Regions from separate parts of the Bradyrhizobium sp. 27S5 genome, predicted to be linked through region 1. Evidence: predicted binding sites of a transcription regulator. Region 1 holds the regulator's gene; the other holds the start of a gene.
The links. Region 1 encodes LexA, which represses DNA repair genes until DNA is damaged. Its sites were predicted from a motif close to TGTTCNNNNTGTGTTCNG; they were not measured.

Region 1 (5,751 bases):
GCTTCGTCGAATTGAAGGCGCGGCTGATGCCGCCGCTCGGGCCGCAGCGTCCGGGCTCCTATGATTTCGGCCGCGACCTCTATTTCCAGAGCATCGGCGCCTCCGGCTTCGTGATGGGCGCGGTCAAGACCAGGGAACCACCGGCAGCCGGCGGCTTGGCGCTGCGCTATGCCGCCTTCATGCAGGGCCTGCGTGACGCCATCGACGCGCGCATCCGCACCACGCTCGACGGCGATCAGCGCGCGATCGCAACCGCGCTGCTGACCGGCCGGCGCGACGCGATCTCGACGCCGGTCAACGATGCGATGTTCATCTCGGGGCTCGGCCATGTGCTGTCGATCTCCGGCTACCACATGGCCGTGGTCGCGGGCGTGGTGTTCTTCGCGGTGCGCGCGCTGCTCGCGCTGTTTCCTGCGCTGACGGCGGGGCATCCGATCAAGAAATGGGCCGCGGCGGCCGCGCTCGTCGCCGCGGCGTTCTATCTCTTGCTGTCGGGGGCGGAGGTCGCAACGCAGCGATCGTTCTTCATGACGGCCGTGGTGCTGATCGCGGTGATGGTCGACCGCCGCGCGATCACCTTCCGCACGCTGGCGGTGGCGGCGCTGATCGTGCTCGCGATCGCGCCGGAGGCGCTGGTGCATCCGAGCTTCCAGATGTCGTTTGCCGCGACGCTCGGGCTGGTGGCGCTGGTGCAGATCGGGCTGCCGAACCTGTTGGCCTCGCCCGACCATTCGGCGACCGCGCGGGTTGCGTTGTGGGGCGGCCGTGAGCTCACGATGCTGATGCTGGCCTCGCTGGTGGCGGGGCTGGCGACGACACCCTACGCCGCGTTCCATTTCCATCGCGTGACGCCCTACGGGCTGCTCGCCAACCTCGCGGCGATGCCGGTGGTGTCGGCGATCGTTATGCCGGCGGGCCTGCTCGGCCTCCTCGCCATGCCGTTCGGCTTTGATGGCGTGTTCTGGGCGATCATGGGCTTTGGCATCGACTGGATGATTTTGGTGACGCAATGGGTCGCCGCGCTGCCTGGCGCGGTCGGGCGGATGGCGGCGTTCGGCATCGGGCCGCTGATCGTCGCAAGCGCGGGCATCATCCTGCTTGGGCTGTTGCGCACGCCGCTGCGCTGGTCCGGCGCGGTGCTGCTGGTGGTGGCCACAGTCTGGGCGCTGAGGGCCCCTCTGCCGGACGTGCTGATTTCTGCCGACGGCCGCAACGTCGCGGTGCGCGGCGGCGACGGGCGGCTGCATCTGATGCATAGCGCGAAGGATGCATTCCTGGTCAAGGAATGGCTGGCGGCGGATGCCGATGCGCGGACCGCCGTCGATGCGTCGCTCGGCGAGGGCGTCTCCTGCGATCCGAGCGGCTGCGTCACCCAGGGCCCGGGCGGCGCCTTCGTCGCGCTGGCGATGCGGCCGGAGGCGCTGGCCGACGATTGCGAGCGGGCGGCGCTGATCGTCACCGCGCGGCCGGCGCCGCAGGGTTGCGCGGCCTCGGTGATCGATGCCGAGCGGCTGCGGAGCCACGGTGCGCTGGTGCTGCGGCGGACCAGCGCCGGCTACGCCATTGACGCGGTGAAGCCCGGCGGCATCGACCGGCCGTGGTCGCCGGCGGTTCCCGGTGACGGTGAGAGCGAGACGGTCCTCCGCACACCCGCCGCCGCGCCGCGGCGCGCAGTCGATGCGACCCCGGCCGAGACCGACCTGCAGGGCGACGACTAGAGTTTTGGTTCTGATTTAATCAGAACCAAAACTCTAGTTTCTTGTTTTCACGCGTTTTCTTCACGCGAACCGGTGTCCACTTCGCTCGAAAACGCTTCAGCCGTTGCCGGGCGAGGGGCCGGTCGGCAGCTCGAACAGGCCGAGATGGTACTCGTCGGAATCGGGGCCGGCGTCGGGCTTCTTGACCAGGGTGAAGACGGCCTCGGGAAACTGCTCCCAGACCTTGAGATCATCGGCCGTCACTGTCAGCCAGCCGAACCGGAACATGTAGCGGCCCGGCTCGGTGACGCGTCCAGCCTTTTGCCATGTGACCTTGTCGACCACTGCGCAGGTTTCCGTGAGTGCACGTCCTCCGTACGCGATGATGCGCCAAGGCGCTCGCCGACGCAAATCTCCTGCTGCGCCCCGGAAGCGGAAATCCGGGGTCGCTCGAAATCGCCTAAGGTCATCCGCCGCCGAATGGCTCATTCCGCGGCGACGATGCGCTCAACCCAAAAACAGCGACGCGAATGCGGAGGGCCGCCGCTCCACAACCTTCGGCTTGTGCTCGACCGGCGGATGCAGTGCCGGCAATTGCAGCACGCTGACGCGCTGTCCCTCGACGAGCTGGGTCACCAGAACGTGGCTGCCGTCGGGGAATTCGACCGCGTCATGATGGCGATCGGGCACGTCGGGCTCGACTTCGTTGAACACGCCGACGCGGAAATTCATCGTCTTGGTCCAGATCCAGCGGCTGTCGTAGCGAACGTTCTCGGCGAAAGCGAGCTCGGTGCCCGGCAGCATGCAGACCGCGACAGTGGGATCGTTCTCCGAAGCAAAGCCGCGGGTCGACGTGCCGCGGAAAGTCGTGGTGATCAGCGTCTCTCCGACAATGGCGGGGCGCGATGCCACGGCGTGCAGACTATAGTCACACATCGGATGGCTCCTCTTTTCGAGGTAGCGACCCGTGCCTCTCCTTGAGGCGCAGGCCTCTACCAGAGTGGACGATAGCAAACGAGTGTCTGCTCGTTTCTGGGCGATTGTACGACTGGCCGTCGAACGCCTCAATCACAAACGCGCTACACTGCGCGAGAGGTATCAGGGCGCATCCTAGGTGGTCCGCACGTCGCACTATCTTCCAAGGAACGATCCGATCTGTTGCTCGTTCCCGGATCGGGATGACTTTTCTTCGAATCGTCATCCCGCTCCATATGTCTGTTCGAGCATGATCTTTTCGGAAAACCGCTCCGCACTTTTCCGGATCATGCTCCGCCGCCGTCAGTATTTGCGATACAGCCCGATCAGCTTGCCCTGGATGCGGACCCGGTTCGGCGGCAGGATGCGCACTTCATAGGCAGTGTTGGCCGGCTCGAGCGCGATCGATGCACCGCGGCGGCGGAAGCGCTTCAGGGTGGCTTCCTCCTCGTCGATCAGCGCCACCACGATGTCGCCGGTGTTGGCGACGTCGTTGCGCTGGATCAGCGCCATGTCGCCGTCGAGGATGCCGGCGTCGACCATGGAATCGCCGCGCACTTCCAGCGCATAGTGCTCGCCGGAGCCGAGCATGTCGGGCGGCACGCTGATGGTGTGGCTGCGGGTCTGCAGCGCCTCGATCGGCGTACCGGCCGCGATCCGGCCCATCACGGGGACGGCGACCGGACGGTTGCCGTCGTCCTCGGCGATCGGCGGCGTGCTGCTGCGCTTGCCGAGGGTGCCTTCGATGACGCTCGGCGTGAAGCCGCGGCGGCCATTGCCGCCGCCGGCCGACAGTTCGGGCAGCTTGATGACCTCGATGGCGCGGGCGCGGTTGGGCAGGCGGCGGATGAAGCCGCGCTCCTCCAGCGCAGTGATCAGGCGGTGGATACCGGACTTCGAGCGCAGGTCGAGCGCATCCTTCATCTCGTCGAAGGAGGGCGGCACGCCGGCCTCCTTCAGACGTTCATTGATGAAACGCAGAAGTTCGAACTGTTTGCGCGTGAGCATCTCGAGCATTCCCCCGGTTGATAGCGTCGTTCGATTCCGAGACTCTTCAGGTGGGGCCTTTCAGACGGGGCCTGATCTCGGGAGCGCAATGCTCCCTGGCGGCTTCCCGATTGTAGACACCAGTACTCGAAACAAATCATGAACGGACACTATATGTTCGATATGTGTTCCGCAACCACTTAATTTCCGGTGAACGCATCAGGCGGCGCGCAATCGGCAGCCCGCGAAAACCTCAGTCGGGCAGTGTGAGGATCTCGCATTCGCTGCCCTTGGCGGCGCCGGGCGCAAACGGCGGACGTACCAGAAGTGCCCGCGCCGCAGCGAGATTCCCGAGCAGCGAACTATCCTGCTGCATCACCGGCGTGGCGATCAGCGCGCCGTCCTGGCGCTCCTCGAGACGCGCGCGCAGATAGTCCTCGCGCTGGTCGTTGGCGGCGAGGTCGCGGCCGAGCAGGGCGGTCGTGCGGACATGATGGATCGTGTTCCGGCCGCTCAAAGCCCGAATCAACGGCACCAGAAACAGGAAGGCGCAGACATAGGACGACACCGGATTGCCGGGCAGGCCGATCACCCGCATGGCCCCGAGCCGGCCGTGCATCATCGGCTTGCCGGGCCGCATCGCGATCCGCCAGAACGCCATCGCGACGCCCTCTGCCTCCAGCGACTGCTTGACCAGATCGTGGTCGCCGACCGAGGCGCCGCCGGTCGTAATCAGGATGTCGGCGCCGGCCTCCCGCGCCCGGCGGATACCGGCCGTGGTCGCGGCCACCGTGTCGGCGGCCACCCCGAGATCGACGGTCTCGGCGCCTTCGGCGCGCGCCAGCGCACGCAGCGCATAGCCGTTGGAATAGACGATCTGGCCGGGGCCGGGCTGGGAGCCCGGCATCACCAGTTCGTCGCCGGTGGCGAGCACCGCGACCTTCGGGCGGCGGCGCACCGCGAGTTCCGGATAATTCATGGCGGCCGCGAGCGAGAGCGCGCGGTCGGACAGGCGGCTGCCGCCGTTGAGCAGCAGGTCGCCCTCACGGAAGTCGACGCCGGCCGGGCGGATGTGCCGTCCCGGGCTCGCTGCCTCGGTGATCGAGATGTGGTCGCCATCGACCCGGGTGTCTTCCTGGATGATGACGGCATCGGCGCCATGGGGGATGACGCCGCCGGTGAAGATCCGCACCGCTTCGCCGGCACTGAGCGTCCGCTCGAACGGCCGGCCGGCGGCGACTTCGCCGATCACCTTGAGCCGGGACTTGAGATCAGCCGCATCGGCGGCGCGCACCGCGTAGCCGTCCATGGCCGACATCGGCTCCGGCGGCTGGGTGCGGCGCGCCGCGAGGTCGTGCGCCAGCGTGCGATGGTAGGCGGCATCGAGCGCGACCATCTCCCCCGGCAGCGGTTCGGCACCGGCAAGAATGGCGGACAGGGCATCGGCAACCGGCATCAGGGCCACGCGCAAAACTCCTCAAGGCAAATGGTCAAATACCAAGTGCGGTCAGCGCCCTTGCCACGTCATCCGTCGATGTCACGTGGATGGCTTGAAGGCCGCGCGCCCGCGCACCTTCGATATTGGCAGCCAGATCGTCGAAGAACAGGATCCGCGACGCCGGCACGCCGATCGCTTCTATCACATGATCGTAGGCCGCGGCGTCGGGTTTGCGAAGGCCGATGCTCGAGGACAGGAACACGGTCCGGAAGTGGCTGAGCAGCTCGGCATAGGCGACCGAGAAATGCGCGACATGGGCCGGGTTGGTGTTCGAGAAGGCGTAGAGCGGCATTCGTCTGGCGGCGGCCGCGAGCAGGGGGGCGATGCCCGGCATCTCGCCGGTGAAGATCGAATTCCAGCCCTCGAGGAATTGCGCGTCGGTGAGCTCGACGCCGAGCGACTGGCGCAAATTCGCAAAGAACGCCGCGTCGTCGATCCGGCCGATCTCGTGATGCTTGTAACTGTCGTCGACGACGAAACGGCCGGCGAGGTCGGCCGGCGCGCAACCGGCATGCTGTGCCCAGTGCGTGATCGCCTTGTCGAGGCTGATATCGAGCACGACGCGGCCGATATCGAACAGCAGCACGTCGGCGG
Region 2 (5,751 bases), 1.1 Mb from region 1:
CGTTTGCGCCTGCGGATCAGGCCAAGGGCTATCACGCGCTTTTTAAGCGGCTGGAGGCTTGGCTGTGCGACATCACCGGCTATGACGCGGTGTCGCTGCAGCCGAACTCCGGCGCGCAGGGCGAATATGCCGGGCTTCTCGCCATCCGCGGCTATCATCTCGCGCGCGGCGAGCCGCACCGCAAGGTGTGTCTGATCCCCTCCTCCGCGCACGGCACCAATCCGGCCTCGGCCGCGATGGTCGGCATGGACGTCGTGGTGGTGGCCTGCGACGCGCGCGGCGATGTCGACGTCAATGATCTTCGGGCCAAGGCGGAGAAGCACTCGAAAGACCTCGCCGCCGTGATGATCACCTATCCGTCGACCCACGGCGTGTTCGAGGAGCATATCAGCGAGATCTGCGACATCGTGCATGCGCATGGCGGACAGGTCTATCTCGACGGCGCCAACATGAATGCGCAGGTCGGGCTGTCCCGGCCCGGCGACTACGGCGCCGATGTCAGCCATCTCAATTTGCACAAGACCTTCTGCATCCCGCATGGCGGCGGCGGCCCCGGCATGGGCCCGATCGGCGTCAAGGCGCATCTGGCGCCCTATTTGCCGGGCCATCCCGCAACCGACGGCACGGTTGCGCACGCCATCGGCCCGGTGTCGGCCGCGCCGTTCGGTTCGGCGTCGATCCTGACCATCTCCTACATCTACATCCTGATGATGGGCGGCGAAGGGCTGACGAGCGCCACGGAGATCGCGATCCTCAATGCGAATTACATCGCCGCGCGGCTGCAGCCGCATTTCCCGGTGCTGTATCGCAACGTCCGCGGCCGCGTCGCGCATGAGTGCATCGTCGATCCGCGGGCGCTGAAGACGACCAGCGGCGTTACCGTGGACGACATCGCCAAGCGGCTGATCGACTACGGCTTCCATGCGCCGACCATGAGCTTCCCGGTGGCGGGCACGCTGATGATCGAGCCGACGGAATCGGAATCGAAGTTCGAGATCGACCGCTTCTGCGACGCCATGATCGCGATCCGCAACGAGATCGCGGAGATCGAGAAGGGCCGCTGGAAGGTCGAGGCCTCGCCGCTGCGCCACGCGCCGCACACCGTCCACGACATCGCCGACGATGCCTGGAACCGGGCCTACAGCCGCGCCGAGGGCTGCTTCCCCGCGGGCGTGTCACGTTCCGACAAATACTGGAGCCCGGTCGGGCGCGTCGACAACGTCTATGGCGATCGCAATCTGGTGTGCTCGTGCCCGCCGGTGGAGGATTACGCGCAGGCGGCGGAGTAGCGCGGGCGATTAGCGTAGGTGCCGTAGGATGGGTAGAGCGCAGCGAAACCCATCACCAGTGCCAATCACGCTCAATGAACGATGGGTTTCGCTTCCACCTTCGCTCTTCGAGCTACGGCGGACAAGTCGCGGTACCCATCCTACGGTCTGGCAATCATAAGGCCCGGCGAGACTGCGGGGCGAACGACGGCGAGCAATGCCGCGGCAGGAGGATTCATGCGCCAGGAATTCTGGTTTCATTTCCCGTTTCGCGTCCGCTATTCCGAAGTCGACGCGCAGGCGGTGGTGTTCAACGCCCACTACCTGACCTATTTCGACACGGCGATCACCGAATATTTTCGCGCGATGGGCTACGACTATCTCGGCGAGGTGGCGCGAACCGACGTCGACTTTCATACCGTGAAGTCGGTCGTCGAATACAAGGCGCCGATCCGGTTCGACGAGGACATCGAGGTCTGCGTGCGGGTCGCGCGGATCGGCCGCTCCTCGATCGTGCTTGCGCTTGCGATCTTCGCCAAGGGCTCCGACGACCTTCGCGCCACCGGCGAAATCATCTGGGTCGCCACTGACCAGAAGACGCACCAATCGGTCGCCGTGACCGAGGACCTGCGGGCGCTGATCGCGAGCCGGGAAAAGGCGCTGGCGCAGGGGTAAGCCGACTGCCAATCCGCGTTGCGCGGATTGAGACACAACGGCCACTCCGCCATCGGGCGCTAGTGCTTCACCAGGGTTGGGCTCCAGCGCCAGAGATTGTCGTTGGTGAGGTGCGTGCCGCCCCACCAGCGATCGATCGGATTGTGACGACTGAAGTCCTCCTTATGGGCGAGGACAGCTTCGCCAAATTCAGTCAGCGACAGCCGGCTTCGCCGATAGGCCTCCATGCGCGCTCGCAAATTCTCAGGGGCGATGACGCGTAGCTCATCATCGAGCCCGGCGATCGCGGGCTGCGGCCCATGCGCGAGCCCTTGAAGCAGCGTCCCGATTTCCATGTCGGTGAATACCGCGCGTTGACCGAACCCGCGAAGGTAGAACAACCCGTTCGTACCCATGAAGCCCGCCGCAATCAGTTCGAGCAGTCGTAGTTCGGTCGCGCCAAGTCCCGATCTGCTCCACGGAAGCTCCTGGAGCAGGTCAAGCAGGGCCGGCCTCAGCAAGGGAAAGCCGCTGAGGTCTCGACATAGCGCATCGAAGCAAGCCTCGGGCGTTGCCGCGCGATAGGCCTGCCAGCAGATGCTTGCGGTCTCGAGGTCGGCAGGCCGTATGTTGATAAGCGGCACTTCGTTCCATCCGCGCCATGTCTCGTGCAGCGTCGACAGAGCGAAAGCGACCAGGCGCAATTTCAACTTGGCCGCCATCGCCGGGTAGGCCCGGAAATGATCGAGCAACCAAATCAGCTGCAATTGATCATTTGGGTCCGGATCGAACCAAAGCTCGACAATCTCGTAAGGTTCGCAGAATTCGATCAGCGCGAGATCCCTGCGCGCCCTGGCATCCTGAGGCCACTGGCTCCGCGTGCTCCAGTGCGACCAATGTCCGACCGGATCCTGGTCCGACCTTAATCCGAAGTAAGTCTCAAGCTCTCCTAGCGGCGGCAGTGGTCCGCCGACAAATCGAAAGCCGGATGTAATAGCGACCTCGGCGAGCCCCGAACGTGTGAGGCTAAGGCCGGACGGACTGGTCAGGATGAGGCGCTTCATCGGCACAACTCTCTCGACGCCGGCACCAAACGAAACGGGCGCCGAAGACGTCGGCAACTCAACGTCCTCAGCGCCCGCTTGCAGCGAAATCCTGCAGCCTTACGGCTTACTCCTCGGTCGGCTCCTCGCCCTCGGCGTCGCGCTCGGGCGTGCCGGCGAGGATCTGCTCGGAGATCAGGCCGGAGTTCTGCCGGATTGCGGCCTCGATCTTGGCGGTGATGTCGGGGTTCGCCTTCAGGAAGGCCTTGGAATTCTCGCGTCCCTGGCCGAGCCGCTGGCTGTCATAGGAGAACCAGGCGCCCGACTTCTCGACGATGCCGGCCTTGACGCCGAGGTCGAGGATCTCGCCCATCTTGGAGACGCCCTCGCCATACATGATGTCGAACTCGACCTGCTTGAAGGGCGGCGCCAGCTTGTTCTTCACCACCTTGACGCGGGTGGTGTTGCCGACCACTTCGTCGCGCTCCTTGATCGCGCCGATGCGGCGGATGTCGAGGCGGACCGAGGCATAGAACTTCAGCGCGTTGCCGCCGGTGGTGGTCTCCGGCGAACCATACATCACGCCGATCTTCATGCGGATCTGGTTGATGAAGATCACCATGGTGTGGGACTTGTTGATCGAGGCGGTGAGCTTGCGCAGCGCCTGGCTCATCAGGCGCGCCTGCAGGCCCGGCAGTGCATCGCCCATCTCGCCCTCGAGCTCGGCTTTCGGCACCAGCGCCGCGACCGAATCGACCACCAGCACGTCGACCGCACCGGAGCGCACCAGCGTGTCGCAGATTTCCAGCGCCTGCTCGCCGGTGTCAGGCTGCGAGATCAGCAGCTCGTCGATGTTGACGCCGAGCTTGCGCGCATAGACCGGGTCGAGCGCGTGTTCAGCGTCGATGAAGGCGCAGATGCCGCCCTTCTTCTGGCCTTCCGCCACCGTGTGCAGCGCCAGCGTGGTCTTGCCCGAGGACTCCGGCCCGTAGATCTCGACGACGCGGCCCTTCGGCAGCCCGCCGACGCCGAGCGCAATGTCGAGCCCGAGCGATCCCGAAGATATCGTCTCGACATCCATCGAGCGGTCGTTCTTGCCGAGCTTCATCACCGAACCCTTGCCGAACTGGCGCTCGATCTGGGAGAGCGCGGCTGAGAGGGCCTTGGACTTGTCCATGGAGGATCCTTCGACGATACGCAGGGCAGTAGCAGACATTGGGATGTGCTCCTTATGGCGGGGATTCGCTAGCGGGACAAACGGGTGATGAGATCGGGCGGAATGCGTTTTTGATTGGAACCTCGTACCACGTTTGTTCTATGTTCGCAATATGTTCTTTCTGGCAAATCGGTGCTGGCCTGCTTTATCCCCTGGTGGCCCGGTTTGAATCTTGGCGTGGTCCGTTTTGGATTAAGCGAACAGAAACCAAGGCTTGGCCGATGTTCTCAGTAGGACTACTGAGCGGCCCTATTCACTGTTCTGGGCATATAAATCTTGATGATGCTCAATCCGTTCTTGCGAGAACAAAAGATAGGGCCGTCCGTGACCGGGATGGACCGAACGGCCCCAGCCAGCCCGTAGTACCAAAATGGAAGAATGGGCCGACACTCCTAGTTACGGGACATCGGGCAACCGGTTGCGCGAGAGGCGTTGCTGAGCCCCTTTCACCGAGTGGCCAATGTCCCCAGGATTAGGATCGCCCAGCCCGAAACTAACCCACGATAACTTGGTTATAGAACATCACCGACACGATTTTGGGCGTCGGTGGCTGAGAGACCTATCGGGCTCCCGCCTTTCATTGGAATGGGAGCGCACTCCATGTGTGCGAAGTGTGTCGAGTTGGACGAAAGAAGCGTCCATTACGCTGCGCTCGCCCGAACGATCACGGATCGGCAGACCATCGACGGCATCGCGCAGTTAATTGCAGAGCACGAAGCCCAGAAGCGCAAGCTGCATCCGGAGCCGAAAGAGTAAGACCGCCCTCAGTTGGCGAACGCGCTTCGTTCCTGTTTTCAATTGATAGCCCCGCAAACGTCTCTGATATCCGCAGATTGTGCCAACGAGAGAAGCGGCGCTCTATTTGGCGACCGGGTGTGAACCTTTGGTTGCTCCGGCAAGACCGACCATCACCGGGATTTTGTTCGTACCCTCTCGGGGCTAGAGCCCAGCGCCGCCTGCAAGATTTTCAAGCGGGCGGCGTTGTGCTGTCCGGTGTCCTTCGATCACTCGAAACGGCCCCGGCGCGCGGGCTAGCGGGATACGCGCCGGGGCCGCCCCCTTGGGCGCTCCGTCCGGAGAGCGCAATTCACTGTATCGGGAAAAAGTGGCAACGGAGCCCGCCCTGGTGGATTACCTCATTTTGACAAGTGTCCTAATTTCCCGCTGCGAGGAACATCCCGTCTTTCGATCCGTTGATGATTCATCACCGCACCGCCCGTGGGCATCGACCGGGGATGAGATCGCCCGGTTAGTGCTCCCGCCCAATACCAGCAGGGTGCAGCGCCATGCAGAAGCGGCGTCGTTCCAGGCACTCGCAATCACTGCAAGAACGTCTTGCCGACGAGGCCATGCGCCTGCGCGAGGAAGCCAGCACGCTTCCCCCGATCCACCAAAAGAAGGAGACCTTGCTGAGGAAGGCGCGGCATGACGAGACCACCGCTCACTTGACGGAGTGGCTGATGTCCCAGGGTTTGCGGATGCCCCTCTAGATCAGGGAGGACGACCATGCAGGCGAACCACCACCATATCGATGGCGTGGAGGTTGCCTTTGTCTGCGCTGCGGCGGTGT

Region 2: recA (recombinase RecA) is a predicted target of LexA. The motif match lies at 4,284-4,301, and genes of this name have one in related genera.

The regions. Positions count from the first base shown of each region.
Region 1 is NZ_CP147714.1:4,702,449-4,708,199, reverse strand. It holds gene WDM24_RS22040 (ComEC/Rec2 family competence protein) at 1-1,718, shown strand, start outside; gene WDM24_RS22035 (hypothetical protein) at 1,815-2,042, opposite strand; gene WDM24_RS22030 (hypothetical protein) at 2,205-2,633, opposite strand; gene lexA (transcriptional repressor LexA) at 2,976-3,680, opposite strand; gene glp (gephyrin-like molybdotransferase Glp) at 3,913-5,124, opposite strand; gene WDM24_RS22015 (HAD family hydrolase) at 5,150-5,751, opposite strand, start outside.
Region 2 is NZ_CP147714.1:5,797,531-5,803,281, forward strand. It holds gene gcvP (aminomethyl-transferring glycine dehydrogenase) at 1-1,289, shown strand, start outside; gene WDM24_RS27385 (thioesterase family protein) at 1,506-1,943, shown strand; gene WDM24_RS27390 (hypothetical protein) at 2,003-2,986, opposite strand; gene recA (recombinase RecA) at 3,093-4,181, opposite strand; gene WDM24_RS27400 (hypothetical protein) at 4,782-4,937, shown strand; gene WDM24_RS27405 (hypothetical protein) at 5,468-5,671, shown strand.